DNA from 3 places in the Kaistia nematophila genome. Region 1 is predicted to be linked to each of the others. Evidence: predicted binding sites of a transcription regulator. Region 1 holds the regulator's gene; each other region holds the start of a gene.
The links. The regulator PhoB, encoded in region 1, activates phosphate uptake and scavenging genes when phosphate is short. The targets are predictions, from matches to a motif close to TGTCATNNANCTGTCAT.

Region 1 (4,792 bases):
GGCCCTTGGCCGAGGTGAGGATATCCGGCGTGATGCCGGTCCACTCATAGGCGAACAGCTTGCCGGTGCGGCCGATGCCGGTCTGGACCTCGTCCAGGATCAGCAGCATGCCCTCGGCGTCGCAGAGCGCCCGGATCTCGCGCAGGAACGCGTTCGGGAAGGCGCGCACGCCGCCCTCGCCCTGGATCGGCTCGAGCATGATGGCGGCCGTCTGCGGCGTCACCGCGGCCTTGATCGCCGCCATGTCGCCGAACGGAACCTGGTCAAAACCGTCGGCCTTGGGGCCGAAACCGTCGAGATATTTCTGCTGGCCGCCGGCAGCGAGCGTCGCCAGCGTGCGGCCGTGGAAGGCGCCCTCGATGGTGAGGATGCGATAGCGTTCCGGCTGGCCATTCACATAATGATAGCGCCGCGCCGTCTTGATCGCGGCCTCGTTCGCCTCCGCGCCCGAATTGGCGAAGAAGACACGGTCGGCGAAGGAGTTCGCGACCAGCGTGTCGGCCAGTCGCTCCTGACCCGGAATGCGGAACAGGTTCGAGGTGTGCCAGAGCTTGCCGGCCTGCTCGGTCAGCGCCTGCACGAGAACCGGATTGGCATGGCCGAGCGTGTTCACCGCGATGCCGGCGGAGAAATCGAGATAAGCGTCGCCCTCTCGCGTAAAGACCCAGGCCCCCTCGCCTCGCTCGAATTCGAGCGGCGCACGCGAAAAGGTGTCGAAGAGGCTGGTCGAGGTCTTTTTAACGCTGGTATCGGGGGCGCTCATATCCCCTCCTTCGGATGAAACCACGGAAACGGATGCCTAAAAATCAAAGGTGCTGCCCGAGGCCGACGCGCCGAGCAGCACCTTTTTGCGTTGCCCTTATATCACGGTCGTGACGATTTGTGTCAATCAAATCACCGCCCGCAGCCACGTCACGACGGCTAAGCGTTTGACCGGACTCACGGATCGGGAATGCGCTGCAAGTTGGGGAAAACGGCCGGATCCTCTTTGACGAATCCCCCGGACTCTTGTCACCGAGTCACGCCATATAGTATTTTACTTTTCGTTAAGACACGAAATATCGAGCAGGTACCTCCCCCTGACCCTTGTATGGCGTCCGCAGTCGTCCGGCATCCCGGCTGAACGACCGTGACAGGATTCCGGGTATCGCTCCGACCGACAAGGACACGCTAATGACTTGGACGGACGAACGGGTTGAGTTGCTGAAGAAGCTCTGGACCGACGGCCTGAGCGCAAGCCAGATCGCTTCGGAACTCGGCGGCGTAACGCGTAACGCAGTCATCGGCAAGGTACATCGGCTGAGCCTCTCGGGTCGTGCCAAGCCGGCCGCAGCGCCGGTCGCCCGCCCGCGCAAGCCCGCGTCGACGACCAGTAGCCGCTCTGCAACGACAGGGCGTCCCAATCCCGTCAGGCCGATGGTGGCCGGCAACACGGCCCTGAAGCCTCTCGGCCAGATGGCGCCCGAGCCGCGGCGCGTGCCACGGCCTGTCAGCTCGGACGACGTCGTCGTTCCGATCAGCCTGCACGCCACGATCCTCACGCTCACCGAGCAGACCTGCAAGTGGCCGATCGGCGACCCGAGCACCGAGGATTTCCACTTCTGCGGCCAGCGCTCGAATTCGGGCATTCCCTATTGCGAATATCATTCGCGGGTAGCCTACCAGCCGGTGCATGACCGCCGCCAGAAGAAGGCCGTCGGCGCCTGATCGCGCCAGCCTGACGACGACGGCGTCCGCGCCTTCGTCCCGAAATGCCATTCCGGCCGTGCCGCCCTCCCCCCGAGGCGCACGGCCGTTTCTTTTTGTAGCACTCCCATCCGGGCAGCAAAAAGCCGCGCCGGGAGATACCCGAACGCGGCTTTGCTTGTCTTCAGGCCGCCTCCCGGGGGAAAGGCGGCGATGAAAGGGATTCAGGCGGCGGCGAACTGGTCGTCGAAGGAATAGCCGGAGCCCCGCACGGTGCGGATCGGATCCTTGACGCGGCCGCGGTTCACCGCCTTGCGCAGGCGGCCGATATGGACGTCGACGGTGCGCTCGTCGACATAGACGTCACGGCCCCAAACGCCGTCGAGCAGCTGCTCGCGGGAAAATACGCGGCCGGGGCTCTTCATCAGATATTCGAGCAGGCGGAACTCGGTCGGGCCGAGATGCAGCTCGCGACCCGAACGGCGGACGCGATGCGTCTCGCGGTCGAGCTCGATGTCGCCGGCGCGCAGCAGCGAGGCGATCACCTCCGGGCGCGAACGGCGAAGGATGGCGCGGACGCGCGCCATAAGCTCCGGCACGGAGAACGGCTTGACGACATAGTCGTCGGCGCCGGTGGCGAGGCCGCGGATGCGCTCCTGCTCCTCGCCGCGGGCGGTGAGCATGATCACCGGCAACGTGCGGGTGGCATCGCGGGCACGGAGGCGGCGGCAGAGTTCGATGCCCGAGATCCCGGGCAGCATCCAGTCGAGCAGCAGCAGGTCGGGCACGGTCTCGAGCAGGCGCATCTCGGCATCGTCGCCACGCGGCACCACTTCGACGGCATAACCCTCGGCTTCGAGGTTGTAGCGGAGGAGGAGGCTCAGCGCCTCCTCATCCTCGACGATCATAACGCGCGGCGTCATTCACGAAGATCCTAGCATTCAGGCGTTTGGTCAGTTCTGCTCATAGGCAACGGCGGTCGTGCTGGAATCGTCCTGCTTCGGACGATCCTCGGCCAGAACCTGGCCGGTGACGACATAGTGCACCGTTTCGGCGATGTTGGTGGCGTGGTCGCCGATGCGCTCGATGTTCTTGGCGCAGAACAGGAGATGCGTGCAGAAGGTGATGTTGCGCGGATCTTCCATCATGTAGGTCAGCAGTTCGCGGAAGAGCGACGTGTACATCGCGTCGATCTCTTCGTCGCGCTTCCAGACCTGGTAGGCCTGCTCGACGTCACGCGTGGCGTAGGAGTCGAGCACGTCCTTGAGCTGGGCGAGCGACAGCTGCGCCATGTGCTCGACACCGGTGTTGAAGCGCTTCGACTGGAACTGGCCGTCGAGCGCGATGACGCGCTTGGCGATGTTCTTGGCGAGGTCGCCGATGCGCTCGAGGTCGCTGGCGATGCGCTGGGCGGCGATGACTTCGCGCAGGTCCATCGCCATCGGCTGACGACGCGCAATAATCATGATCGCGCGCTCTTCACATTCGCGCTGCAGCACGTCGAGCTTCTTGTCGTCGGCGATGACGGCGCGCGCCGTATCAGTGTCGAGCCGCATCAGCGAGCCGACGGCGACGTCGACGAGACGCTCCGCCATGCCGCCCATCTCGGCGATCCGGCGGGCAACGTCGTTCAGCTCTTCGTCGTACTTGGAAACGATGTGTTCGGACATGTCGTGCTCCTACCCGTGGCCCGGCTTAGCCGAAGCGACCGGTGATATAGTCCTGGGTGCGCTTGTCGGACGGCGAGGTGAAGATCTTCGTGGTCTCGTCGAATTCGATCAGCTCGCCGAGATACATGAAGGCCGTGTAGTCGGAGACGCGCGCCGCCTGCTGCATGTTGTGGGTGACGATGGCGATCGTGTAGTCGGTCGTCAGCTCGTCGATCAGTTCCTCGATCTTGGCGGTCGAGATCGGATCGAGCGCCGAGCACGGCTCGTCGAACAGCACGACTTCCGGCCGTACCGCGATGGTGCGGGCGATGCAGAGGCGCTGCTGCTGGCCGCCGGAGAGGCTGAGGCCGCTGGAGTGCAGCTTGTCCTTGACCTCGTTCCAGAGGGCGCCGCGCGTCAGCGCCGCCTCGACGCGTCCGTCCATCTCGGAGCGCGAGATGTTCTCGTAGAGGCGGATGCCGAAGGCGATGTTGTCGTAGATCGACATCGGGAACGGCGTCGGCTTCTGGAACACCATGCCGACGCGGGCGCGCAGCATGTTGCGGTCCTGGTCGGGATCGAGGACGTTCTTGCCGTCGAAGATCACCTCGCCCTCGGCGCGCTGGCGCGGATAGAGGTCGTACATGCGGTTCAGCACGCGCAGCAGGGTCGACTTGCCGCAACCCGACGGGCCGATGAAGGCGGTGACCTTCTTCTCGAAGAGCGGCAGGTTGATGGTCTTCAGCGCCAGGCTGTCGCCGTAGAAGAACTTCAGATTGCGGATCGAAATCTTCTCGGCCATGCCGGCCGTGTTCAACGCGGTCTGGGTCATTTGGAAGCCTTGGGGCTGAGGAAGGCGCGGGCGACGATGTTGAGCGCCAGCACGGTAAAGGTGATGAGCAGGGCGCCGGACCAGGCCAGCTTCTGCCAGTCCGGATAGGGCGACAGGGCAAACTGGAAGATGGTGACCGGCAGCGACGACATCGGCGCGTTCAGGTCGGTGCTCCAGAACTGGTTGTTCAGCGCCGTGAAGAGCAGCGGGGCGGTTTCGCCGCTGACGCGGGCGATCGCCAGCAGCACGCCGGTGACGATGCCGGAGAGCGCCGCCTTGTAGGCGACGTGACGGATCATGATCGAGCGCGGCAGGCCGAGCGCGGCGGCGGCTTCACGCAGCTGGTTCGGCACCAGGTTCAGCATGTCCTCGGTGGTGCGGACGACGACCGGGATCACCAGGATCGCAAGCGCCACCATGCCGGCGAAGGCCGAGAAATGGCCCATCTGGACGACGATCACCTCGTAGACGAACAGGCCGATGACGATCGAAGGGGCCGCCAGCAGGATGTCGTTGATGAAGCGGACCACCGTCGTCAGCTTGTTGTGACGGCCGTATTCCGACATGTAGGTGCCGGCCAGGATGCCGATCGGCGTGCCGATGACGACGCCGCCGACGGTCATGA
Region 2 (4,792 bases), on a different contig from region 1:
CTACGGTTCTGTTTCTCTCTTCCGCTTTCCGCACCTTCGCCACAGCCGACTGACCATGAACAAAGAGCGCCCGGACCGCTTGCCGCGGAGGCGCTACGAAAAGCAGAGGATCACGGCGTTCACCGCGATCATGCGTGTCGTTCTAACTCTGTTTCGATTCCGACAGTGTCTAAGCTTGAACTCCGCGACGTGGCGCCGCCGGAAAACTGCACTTACCACCTGCCTGAAAGCTCGCGGAACCTACTTATTCGCAGGGTTCCAGTCAACCCCTCCGTGGGGTTCTTTTCGTGGGCTGGCGCCGCGTAAGGAATCCCCAAACAGCGCCCTGCCCCGGCAATTTTCCGCAAGATCGATGCGGCATCGGCGCAAGATTCGAAATCCGGACGGTTCCGCAGAGCGAGAACAAACCGGAATCAGACCGACTCAGTCCGGCGCTTGCGTCCGCTCCGAAAACGCGACTCCTTTCTGACCGGTTACGATCATGAGGATTTTAACGGTTTCGTCGCCGACGACTCGGCCGTTATGCCGGTGATCGACCATTTCCGCAAACGAATCTCCCGCCTTGAAGATTCGCTTCCCGCCGCCCTCGCTGTCGACCTCGATCGTCCCGGCCAGGATATAGGCGTAGGCCGGCACCGGATGGGTGTGCCAGCCGGTCTCGGCGCCTGGTGGAATCTCGACGATCAGCGTCTGCACTTCCGGGTCCGACACAGTCGGATAGCGGATCGGATCGCCGCTCGTCGTGGTGGTGGTCTGGAGGACCCGCTTCACCTTCACGGCCGGCTTATAGCTTTCTTCGGCGAAAGCGCCGCCTGCCATGACCACAAGGCCGATAGCGACAAGAGATAGACGATTCATAGGAGCCCCTCCCCGGGCGCGCTTCTTCCCAAGCGCAAGGGCCAGCCGTCATGGCCGACATCCGTTCTTCCCCAGCGTCACTGCTAGAGGGTCCCGCGCAAAAGGAAAAGGGCCGCCCGGGGGCAGCCCTTCACGATGGTGTCGGAGGCGTAAACGCGTCACTCGGCCTTGAGGAAGTCAGCGACCTCAAGAACGATGAACTCGTTGTTGTCGGCCTTGCCCTTGGCGCGGCCAACGGAGAACGGGAAGTTGTTGTCGTCGGCGACGATGATGTGAGTGTCGTCGATGCGGTCTACATTCTCGATCGTCTCGAACGGGAAGGTGAAGACGCCGTCCTTCGAGCCGGCACGGGCAACGGCATTCGGATCCTTGATAGCCATCAGGTCGATGAAACCGACCTTGCGAACGATGCCGTCGGCGTCGGTCTTGGAGAGGTCTATCAGATAGATGCGCTTGAACTTGGCCGGGGTCTTCGCCCAGCCCTCACGCGGGTCACCTGCCCCGCCGTCGCGCTCGATCACGAGGGCGCGGTTGGCGTCGATCATGTTGAAGTCGCCAATCGCGTTGCCAAAATCCTCGAGCGGATAGTAGCGGACCTTGTCGGCAAAGGCTTTCGACGCGATGTCGAAATCGAAGATCGGCAGGACCGACTTGCCGCCCTTCTCGAGATACTTGCCGACCTTGGCGTCCCACGGCGCGCCCTCGAGCATCGGATGCAGCGTCTTGCCGTCGGTCGAGAGCGCCATGCCCTCGAAGCCCTTCGAGCGGCGAACGTTGAATTCCGGCAGCGGCTTGTCGGGACCGGCCGGCATCACAACGCCATAGTTGTCCGGCGAGCGATAGGTAACGCCGTCGACGACGGTCTCCTTCAGGCTCAGCACGGTGCCGTCGGCCGAGACTTCGAACAGATAAGGGCCGAACTCGTCGCCGATCCAGAAATTGTCACCCACCTTCTGGATGCTCTCCGGATCGAAATCGGCGCCGGTCAGGTAGCGGCTATCGGTGTTCTCGTTGACGATGCGGAACGGCACCACGCGGTTCGGATCCTTGGCGAAGATCGTCTTGACGATCTCGACGCGGCCCGTCTCCCAGTCCGGCCTGACGATGTGGAACATGATCATCGCATCGGCGGAGTTCGCCTTGGCGCCGAAGCCGTTGTCGGTCAGGACGACGTAGGTGCCGTCGCCGAGCGCGCGGATGCCGGAGAAGCCCTGAACCGGCTGCCCGGCGAAGGGACGGGCAAGGCCGGTATCGGCATCGTAGATCGAATAGAGGCGGTCGAAGCGGCGGCCGAGATCGGCGCCCGTGCCCGTATAACGGCCGGAGGTGTTGAGCGCGGCGGGCGCATCCGCCGGCGGAACCGCAAAGCTCTGGGCCGGCAGGACGGCATGGTGGCTCAGGACTGCGTCGAACTGGCGGGGCTCGGCGGCGGAAGCGCCGGTCGCAAGCGCGACGAACGACAGGCCAGCGAGAAAGGCATGGCGAAGCGACATGGTCAGGTCTCCGTTCGAAGGGAACGGGGATGTCGTAGTGCGCCCATGTCTCAGCCAAGCGACACCGACATGTCGCCTCCATGACAGAAGCGACATGTCCAGCGGCGGGCCGTCCGCCGGCGGCGCTAGTAGGCGACGCCGCTCGCCGGCTTCAGCAGCGCGCCGGCCGAGTCAGCATTGTCCGACAGGGTGTTGCCGAACGCCTTGATCTGCGAGTTGTAGGTTTCGCGCGTCTCTGGATCGATGATGGCGACGGGCGCTGTCACGATCAGGCCCGCCGCGGTTCCGACGCTTGCGGCGGCGCCGGTGGTGACGGCCACGAGCCTGTCGCCGAACGCGGACTTCGAATCCGTCATCGTCTGGCCCTCGGCCAGGCGGGCGCCGATCAGTTGCACGACTTCGGGGCTGGCGGCGAACTTGGCGTGATTGAGCCGGTCGTCCGTACGCAGTTTGGTGAGGTCGATGACCGTGATCTTGTCCTGCTGCATCTCGGTCGCAAACGGTTCCTGCGCGACATTGATCTGGCCGAGGCGCTCGATATTGCCCCAGACGCGGCGGGAGACCTTGAGGGCGCGGTCGTCCTGCGAGACGAACAGCGTCACCTGCGGGCCGTTCGGGCCGATATCGGCCATCTGGCGGCGGAACACGTCGACATCGACGTCCGGCGCGGCCAGCATGACGTTCCTGATCTTTGGCGCCACGCGCTTGTCGCGGATCGCCATCTGACGCAGCGCTTCCAGCGTCACCCAATTGCCCATCGAGTGCGCGAGGATCGACACCTCGTCGACGTTCGGATCGTCGGCCAGCGCCTTCAGCAGCAGTTCGAGCGCATCGCGGGAATAGTTGTTGCTCTCGCGGTCGTAGCCATAGGCGAGCACGCTGCCGCGCGACGGCCAGGTGAAGAGGATCGGCACGACGTCGGAACCGGAGTCATGCACGATCTGGGCGAAGCGGTAGACGGCATCCTCGAAGCGGTTGTTGAAGCCATGGATGAAGACCAGGGCCTGCCGCTTCGGCGTCGCCTTTATGCGGCTATTGAACCAGGCTCTCGCCTGCTTCAGGTTCATGTCCTGCGCCTTCAGGGTGACGAAATCCTTCGTCGGGTCGCCGGGCAGCTTCTTCGGCCACTGCACGTCGCCCTTCTTGCGGACATTATCCGGCGGGATCGAGACGACCATATTGGCGAAGTCGATCGCCCGGCCACGCTCGCCGGTGAAGATCTCGCCCGGAACGTTCGACCGCTGGCGCGTCGTCGCCACCATCATGTCGACCGTGCTGCTGCCCGGAATCGGCGCCGTGACGGCAACCGGCAGCAGAACGTCCTTCGGCCGGCCGCCGCAACCGGCAAGCAGCCCGACGAGAACCAGGCTCGTCACGCCCGTCCGGATCCAAACCATCACGCTACGCAAGTGGAGCTACCCCCGAAAAGGACGAACAGCCTGGTCAACGAAGGCACCGCCGCTCCGCGCAAGCAGGACGTGGCCAAATTCCCTACTCGAACTCTCTATGCGAGCGCGCAGCCAATGCGCAACCCGCGATATTCCCCGCGCGTAAACGCCCGGCCGCCCGAGATCGGCATCACCCTAGCGGATCCCTGTGACAGATGCGCTGCCGCAGGGGCCTGCGGGACGAATCTCCGGGACCGCGACATCTGCGCCACGAAAAAAGGCCGCCCGAAGGCGGCCTTTCATTCGATGCGACGCGCCTGTTACTCGGCAGCGTTGGTCAGGTCTCCGAGCAGGCCCGCAGGGGCCTGGGCCGGGGCCGAACCCGCCGAGGAGCGGCGACGCTCCTCGAGGATGAGATCGTCGCGCTTGGTAGCGATCTCGCGGATGCGACCCATCGTGCCACCCGTACCGGCCGGGATCAGACGACCGACGATGATGTTCTCCTTGAGACCATCGAGCGGATCGACCTTGCCGTTGACGGCCGCCTCGGTGAGGACGCGGGTCGTCTCCTGGAACGAGGCAGCCGAGAAGAACGACCGCGTCTGCAGGCTGGCCTTGGTGATGCCGAGCAGGACCGGGTTGCCGGCGGCAGGCTTCTTGCCCTCGGCCTTGGCCTTGTCGTTCACCAGGTCGAACTCCAGCCGGTCGATCTGCTCGCCGGTGAAGAACTCCGTCTCGCCGGCATCGTAGATCTCGACCTTCTGCAGCATCTGGCGAACGATCACCTCGATGTGCTTGTCGTTGATCTGCACGCCCTGCAACCGGTAGACGTCCTGGATTTCGTTGACGAGGTAGGCCGCAAGTGCCTCCACGCCCTTGATCGCCAGAATGTCATGCGGCGCCGGGTTGCCGTCCATGATGTAGTCGCCCTTCTCCACGGCGTCGCCTTCCTGGAGATGGAACGGCTTGCCCTTCGGGATCAGGTACTCGATCGGCTCCAGCAGCTCGCCATCCTGACCAACCGCACCTTCGGCCGGCTCGACGATGACGCGA
Region 3 (4,792 bases), on a different contig from region 1:
CAAGGGCAGGGGACTGCCCTCCTCCATTCTGCGATGACCGTCTCGATCAATGGTATTATGATAAGATTGACGAATTGGGGTGTCAAATCGGGAGCCGAAACGCCCAAATTCGAGGCGAAAATGGCCGAATGCCGCCAAATCAGCGCGCCGGGGTCGCGGCTTCGCCCGAAAGCGGCCCCATTGAGGCCGGGAATCAGGGGCCTAATGCGTCCATCGCTCCGCTGAGCAGAGGAACCGCCATGGATATCAACGACGAGCTTTCCGAGAAGACGTTTCCGCGCGTGCCGCGTCTGGTGCTGCTGGGATCGGCCTCGCTCGCCGCCGTGCTTTGCGCCGGCTTCGTCGCGAACGCCATGCTGACCCGGTCGCAATTGCCGGCGTCGAGCGCGCCGGCGACCGCGCAGATGTATGTGTTGCCCGAGGAAGGCGCATCCGACACGGCGGCCGCGCCGATCCTGGACGCCGATCCGCTGCCGACGGCCGAAGTATCGCCCGACACCACCACGCCGCAGGCCGAGACAAAGGTGGCCGCCATTCCGCCCAAGCCGCTGAGCAAGCCGGCTGAAGCCAGGGTCACCGAAGCCAAGGCCGGTCCGGCCAAGCCTCGCTGCGAGGCCGATGAGTGCGTCTCGTGGGAGACGACCGTCAACAAGGCGCTGGCAGCCTCTGCGAGCCCTGGTGAGGCGCGGGTGATGCCGCCGCACGGCACGATGCAAGCTGTTGGTCCGCAGCCCATGCCGGCTGCCATAGAGCCGCCGATGACCATTCCGCAAGATGAGCCGATGCTGATCGAGCGCGAGGCATCGACCGTCGGCGGCCTGGCCAAGTCAGCGGCTACGAGCGTTGTCACGCAGAGCGGCCGGCTGGTCGACAACCTGATGCGCTGGAGCGATAAGACCGTGACCAAGCTGGTGACGCCGCCGCGCTGGGCCTCGGCGGATGAAACGCCATCGACGTCGCCGACACCGTAGCCGGCAGGCGACGCATCACGCACAAGGTTTGCGGGCGGCAGATCGGCTAGACCCGTCCGGCCACAGTTCAATCCCCAGCCAGCCCGGGTATCCGATATAGTTCCATAATATATCTTATGCGAATTGAGGATGTTGGAGTGGAGCTGGGACGTTGCACGACAGCGAAGTCCCCTCAACCGCCATAGAGCCCTTCGCAGAACGGCGGTACGCTCTCTGTGACACCGGAGCGGCTGGAGCGTTGAGCGCGTCGTCGTCGTGACCGTGTTGCCGCAGGCCCGCGTCAGCCCCGCTGTCGGGTGAAGCTCGATACGCGGCGGTCGCTACGCCAGGCGGTGAGCAAGGCCTCGACATTGGCGTCGACGCTGTCCGTCGAGTTCAGCTCGATGTCGTATGCCTTGCCGACATGGATGGTCTCGTAATCCTGACGGGCGCTGCCAATCGGCCGGTCGCCGCGCGCCGCCTCTCTCTCGACCAGAAGCTCCAGCGGACAATGGACGCCAGCGAAGAACACGTCGTGCTGCGCAAGCAGCCTCGCCAACATCTCCAGCCAGTTTTCCTTGTCGAGGATGTGCTCGAGGATCAGGTTGTTGCCGGCGTCCGCATAGGCCTTCAGGGAGCCGTGGAAGCCGTCGAAGAAGGCCGACCGGGCGTCGGCCCAGCGAAACTCGCCGCTCTTGAAGCGTCGCGTCGGCAGTAAGCCGGCGTCGCGCAGATGATCGATCGAGATATGCCAGAACGGCATCTCGATCCGGTCCTGCAGCGCCTTGGCGATGGTCGACTTGCCGGAGCTGGATGCGCCGTGGAGAAAAATGATCTGTGCCATCCCGGCCTCCTGCTGGTTGAGACGCGGGATATGGCAGCCCTGTGACGGCAGCAAGACGCTTCATGGGCGGATGCTGCATTCTCCTCCATATCATTGATATGACGTCGTTTTATTCGATCGGGCAGGGCGGATCAACGCTGGCTCCGATATTCCAGGGCGAGGCGGGAGGCGAGCGCCCTGCCCGGTTCCTGCGCCCTCCTCTGCCGCTGCGATGGCGGCAGGTCAGCGATCCTTGAAGCCAATCGAGGCATGTGTCCCGTCGCAGAACGGCTTGTTGGCCGATTGGCCGCAGCGGCACAACGTCATCCGGTTCCGGGTCTCGTAAGGCGTGCCGTCAGCAGCTTCGACGGGAATGCCGCCTCGCACCCAGAGCGGCCCGGCGACGCCCTTCTGCGGGTCCTCGACGATCACGATTGAGGGCGGCAGTTCGGGCTCGACCGGTTGGCGCGTCCCGTAGTCCCAGGCGACCAGCCGGCCGGAAGGACATTGGCCGACCTGCCGGACGAAGGCGGCGCGCTCGGGTTCTAGCCTCGCCTCTGACACTGTGTTCCAGACTTTGCCGTCGCGATCGCAGAAGCGCGCGAAAGCACAGAGCGACTCGGCGTCGGTGAGCGCCAGCGCCGGTCCGTCGATCTCCTGCGCCATAACTGCGTAGGACCGTCTGGCGGCCGTCTCGTCGCCGACGAAGCCGATGCGCGTGTGGGTGTCGTCACAGAACGGCTTGGTCGCCGAACGGCCGCAGCGGCAGAGCTTGTAGGCCACCGTCGCCGGCTCGATCGTTTCGATCTCGACCCACTCGACGGAATCGCCCGCCGCGTTGGCGCCGATGGCCTGCCGGCTCAACGGAACCCGCCCACGAACCAGATACGGCCCGTCCTTCGTGACGGTGATCTTCATGCCGGATGCAGCGTTGTTGTTCACGGTGCGGTCCTTCCGGAGAATGGCCAAATCGACCCGCAGCGGATCGCGACGCGGTCCCAGGGCAGGCGCACGGTTTCAACTGGCGTTCCGAAGGAGAGATTCAATCCAGGGCAGTGCCGTGCTGCGGATCGGCTCGGTCGGGCGGGGACCAAGTCCCTGCCCTGTCATGTGCGCTTCATCGTCTCCGGGATAGCTGCCACATTCCCGCAAACCGCACGGCCCCCTGCATCATGACATCGATTCTCTCAGACAGCCGGCTCAACCGCTATTCGGCCGCGACGCAGACAGAGCCGCCCCGGCATCTGGGCCGTCGTTACGACCGGAGCGGCACCTTCCTGTCCGAACCCGGCAATACCGTCGTCTGCCATCTGGTCGAGGGATCGCCGTCGCAGCAGGCGGTCGTGGAAGTCCGCCGCCGCATGCAGGCTGAGCCCGATGCCGGCCGCCTGGCGTTCACGCCTGTATCCAGCCTCCACATGACGCTGTTCCAAGGCATCATCGAATATCGCCGCAGCTTGCCGTTCTGGCCGTCCGACATGCCGCTCGACACCGACATCGACGTCATGACGGCTCACTATCGGGACAAGCTGAAGGATTTTCACGGCGCCGGACCGTTCCAGGTCCGTGTGATCGACGTCGTTCCGACCGGACTGACCGTCGCCGGCGCCACCGACGAGGACGAACGACGGATGCGGGCGTGGCGTGACGCCTTCGCCGAGGCGTTCGGCTACCGCCACCCCGACCATGACGACTACGTCTTCCACGTCACTCTCGCCTACATGATCGACTGGCTGGCCGAGGATCGGCTTTCGGCGTGGGAAGCGCTGTTCGACGACTGCCTCGGCCTGCTCGCGCGCGAGGCGCCGATCCTCGAACTGCGGCCGCCGGCCTTCTGCAGCTTCGAGGACATGAACCATTTCGAGGAACGGCTGGTCCTGGAATAGGGCCCGCTGCGATTGGCGAGGGCCGGATCGTCGCCCTGCCCTCGCCGCCGCATATGGACGTTCGTGTCCCGCGCCCCGCCGGCCCTACTCGGCCGCCTCGAGCGCCGGATAGTCGGTGTAGCCCCTGGCGCCCGGCGTGTAGAAGGTCGAGGCATCCGGTTCGTTCAGCGGCGCGTCGATGGCGAAGCGCTTGGCGAGGTCGGGCGACGCGATGTACTTGCGGCCGAAGGCGACGGCGTCGGCCGAGCCTTCCCGGATCAGACGCTCGGCGTCGGCCTTGCTCATCCGCTCATTGGCGATGACGACGCCGCCAAAGGCCCGCTTGATCTCGGCAAGGAGGCTGTCCGGCTCCTCGCGCTCGATCACGAACAGGAAGGCGATGCCCCGCCGCTTCAGCTGTTCCGCCAGATAGGTGAACAGGGCGCGCGGGTTGCTGTCGCCCATGGCATGGTCGTCGCCGCGCGGCCGGATATGGGCGGCGACGCGATCCGGTCCCCAGACCGATATCGCCGCGTCCACGATCTCCAGCATGAGCCGGGTGCGGTTCTCGATCGAACCGCCATACTGGTCGGTGCGATGGTTGCTGCTGTCCTGCAGGAACTGGTCGAGCAGGTAACCATTGGCGCCATGCACGTCGACGCCGTCGAAGCCGGCTCGCTTGGCGTTCTCGGCGCCGCGACGGAAATCCTCGATGATGCCGGGGATCTCGCTCGTCTCCAGAGCGCGCGGCACGACATAGGGACGGATCGGACGCAGCAGGCTGACATGGCCGGGGATTCGGATGGCCGAGGGCGCGACCGGCAGATCGCCGCCGAGCAGTTCGGGATCCGAAATGCGGCCCACATGCCAGAGCTGAGACACCATCCGCCCTCCGGCGGCGTGAACGGCATCGGTGACCTGCCGCCAGCCTTCAACCTGGGCGTCGGACCAGATGCCGGGCGTGCCTAGATAGCCCACGCCCTGCGCGCTGACGCTGGTCGCCTCGCTGATGATGAGGCCGGCATTGGCGCGCTGCGCGTAATATTCGGCCATCAGCTTGTTCGGGACGCGCTCGGCCCCTGCCCGGCTGCGCGTCAGGGGAGCCATGACAATGCGATTGGGCAGGTGAAGCGCGCCGGCCTGAAGCGGCTCAA

Region 2: OSH07_RS24265 (esterase-like activity of phytase family protein) is a predicted target of PhoB. The motif match lies at 2,421-2,437, and genes of this name have one in related genera.
Region 3: OSH07_RS05120 (DUF1868 domain-containing protein) is a predicted target of PhoB. The motif match lies at 2,878-2,894, and genes of this name have one in related genera.

What each region holds. Positions count from the first base shown of each region.
Region 1 is NZ_JAPKNK010000001.1:825,096-829,887, reverse strand. It holds gene OSH07_RS03755 (aspartate aminotransferase family protein) at 1-763, opposite strand, end outside; gene OSH07_RS03750 (GcrA family cell cycle regulator) at 1,174-1,707, shown strand; gene phoB (phosphate regulon transcriptional regulator PhoB) at 1,911-2,609, opposite strand; gene phoU (phosphate signaling complex protein PhoU) at 2,640-3,356, opposite strand; gene pstB (phosphate ABC transporter ATP-binding protein PstB) at 3,382-4,167, opposite strand; gene pstA (phosphate ABC transporter permease PstA) at 4,164-4,792, opposite strand, start outside.
Region 2 is NZ_JAPKNK010000019.1:12,181-16,972, reverse strand. It holds gene OSH07_RS24270 (cupin domain-containing protein) at 424-858, opposite strand; gene OSH07_RS24265 (esterase-like activity of phytase family protein) at 1,017-2,351, opposite strand; gene OSH07_RS24260 (alpha/beta hydrolase) at 2,477-3,748, opposite strand; gene rpoC (DNA-directed RNA polymerase subunit beta') at 4,060-4,792, opposite strand, start outside.
Region 3 is NZ_JAPKNK010000002.1:176,587-181,378, forward strand. It holds gene OSH07_RS05105 (hypothetical protein) at 240-971, shown strand; gene OSH07_RS05110 (chloramphenicol phosphotransferase CPT family protein) at 1,252-1,794, opposite strand; gene OSH07_RS05115 (CDGSH iron-sulfur domain-containing protein) at 2,017-2,715, opposite strand; gene OSH07_RS05120 (DUF1868 domain-containing protein) at 2,946-3,659, shown strand; gene OSH07_RS05125 (alkene reductase) at 3,744-4,792, opposite strand, start outside.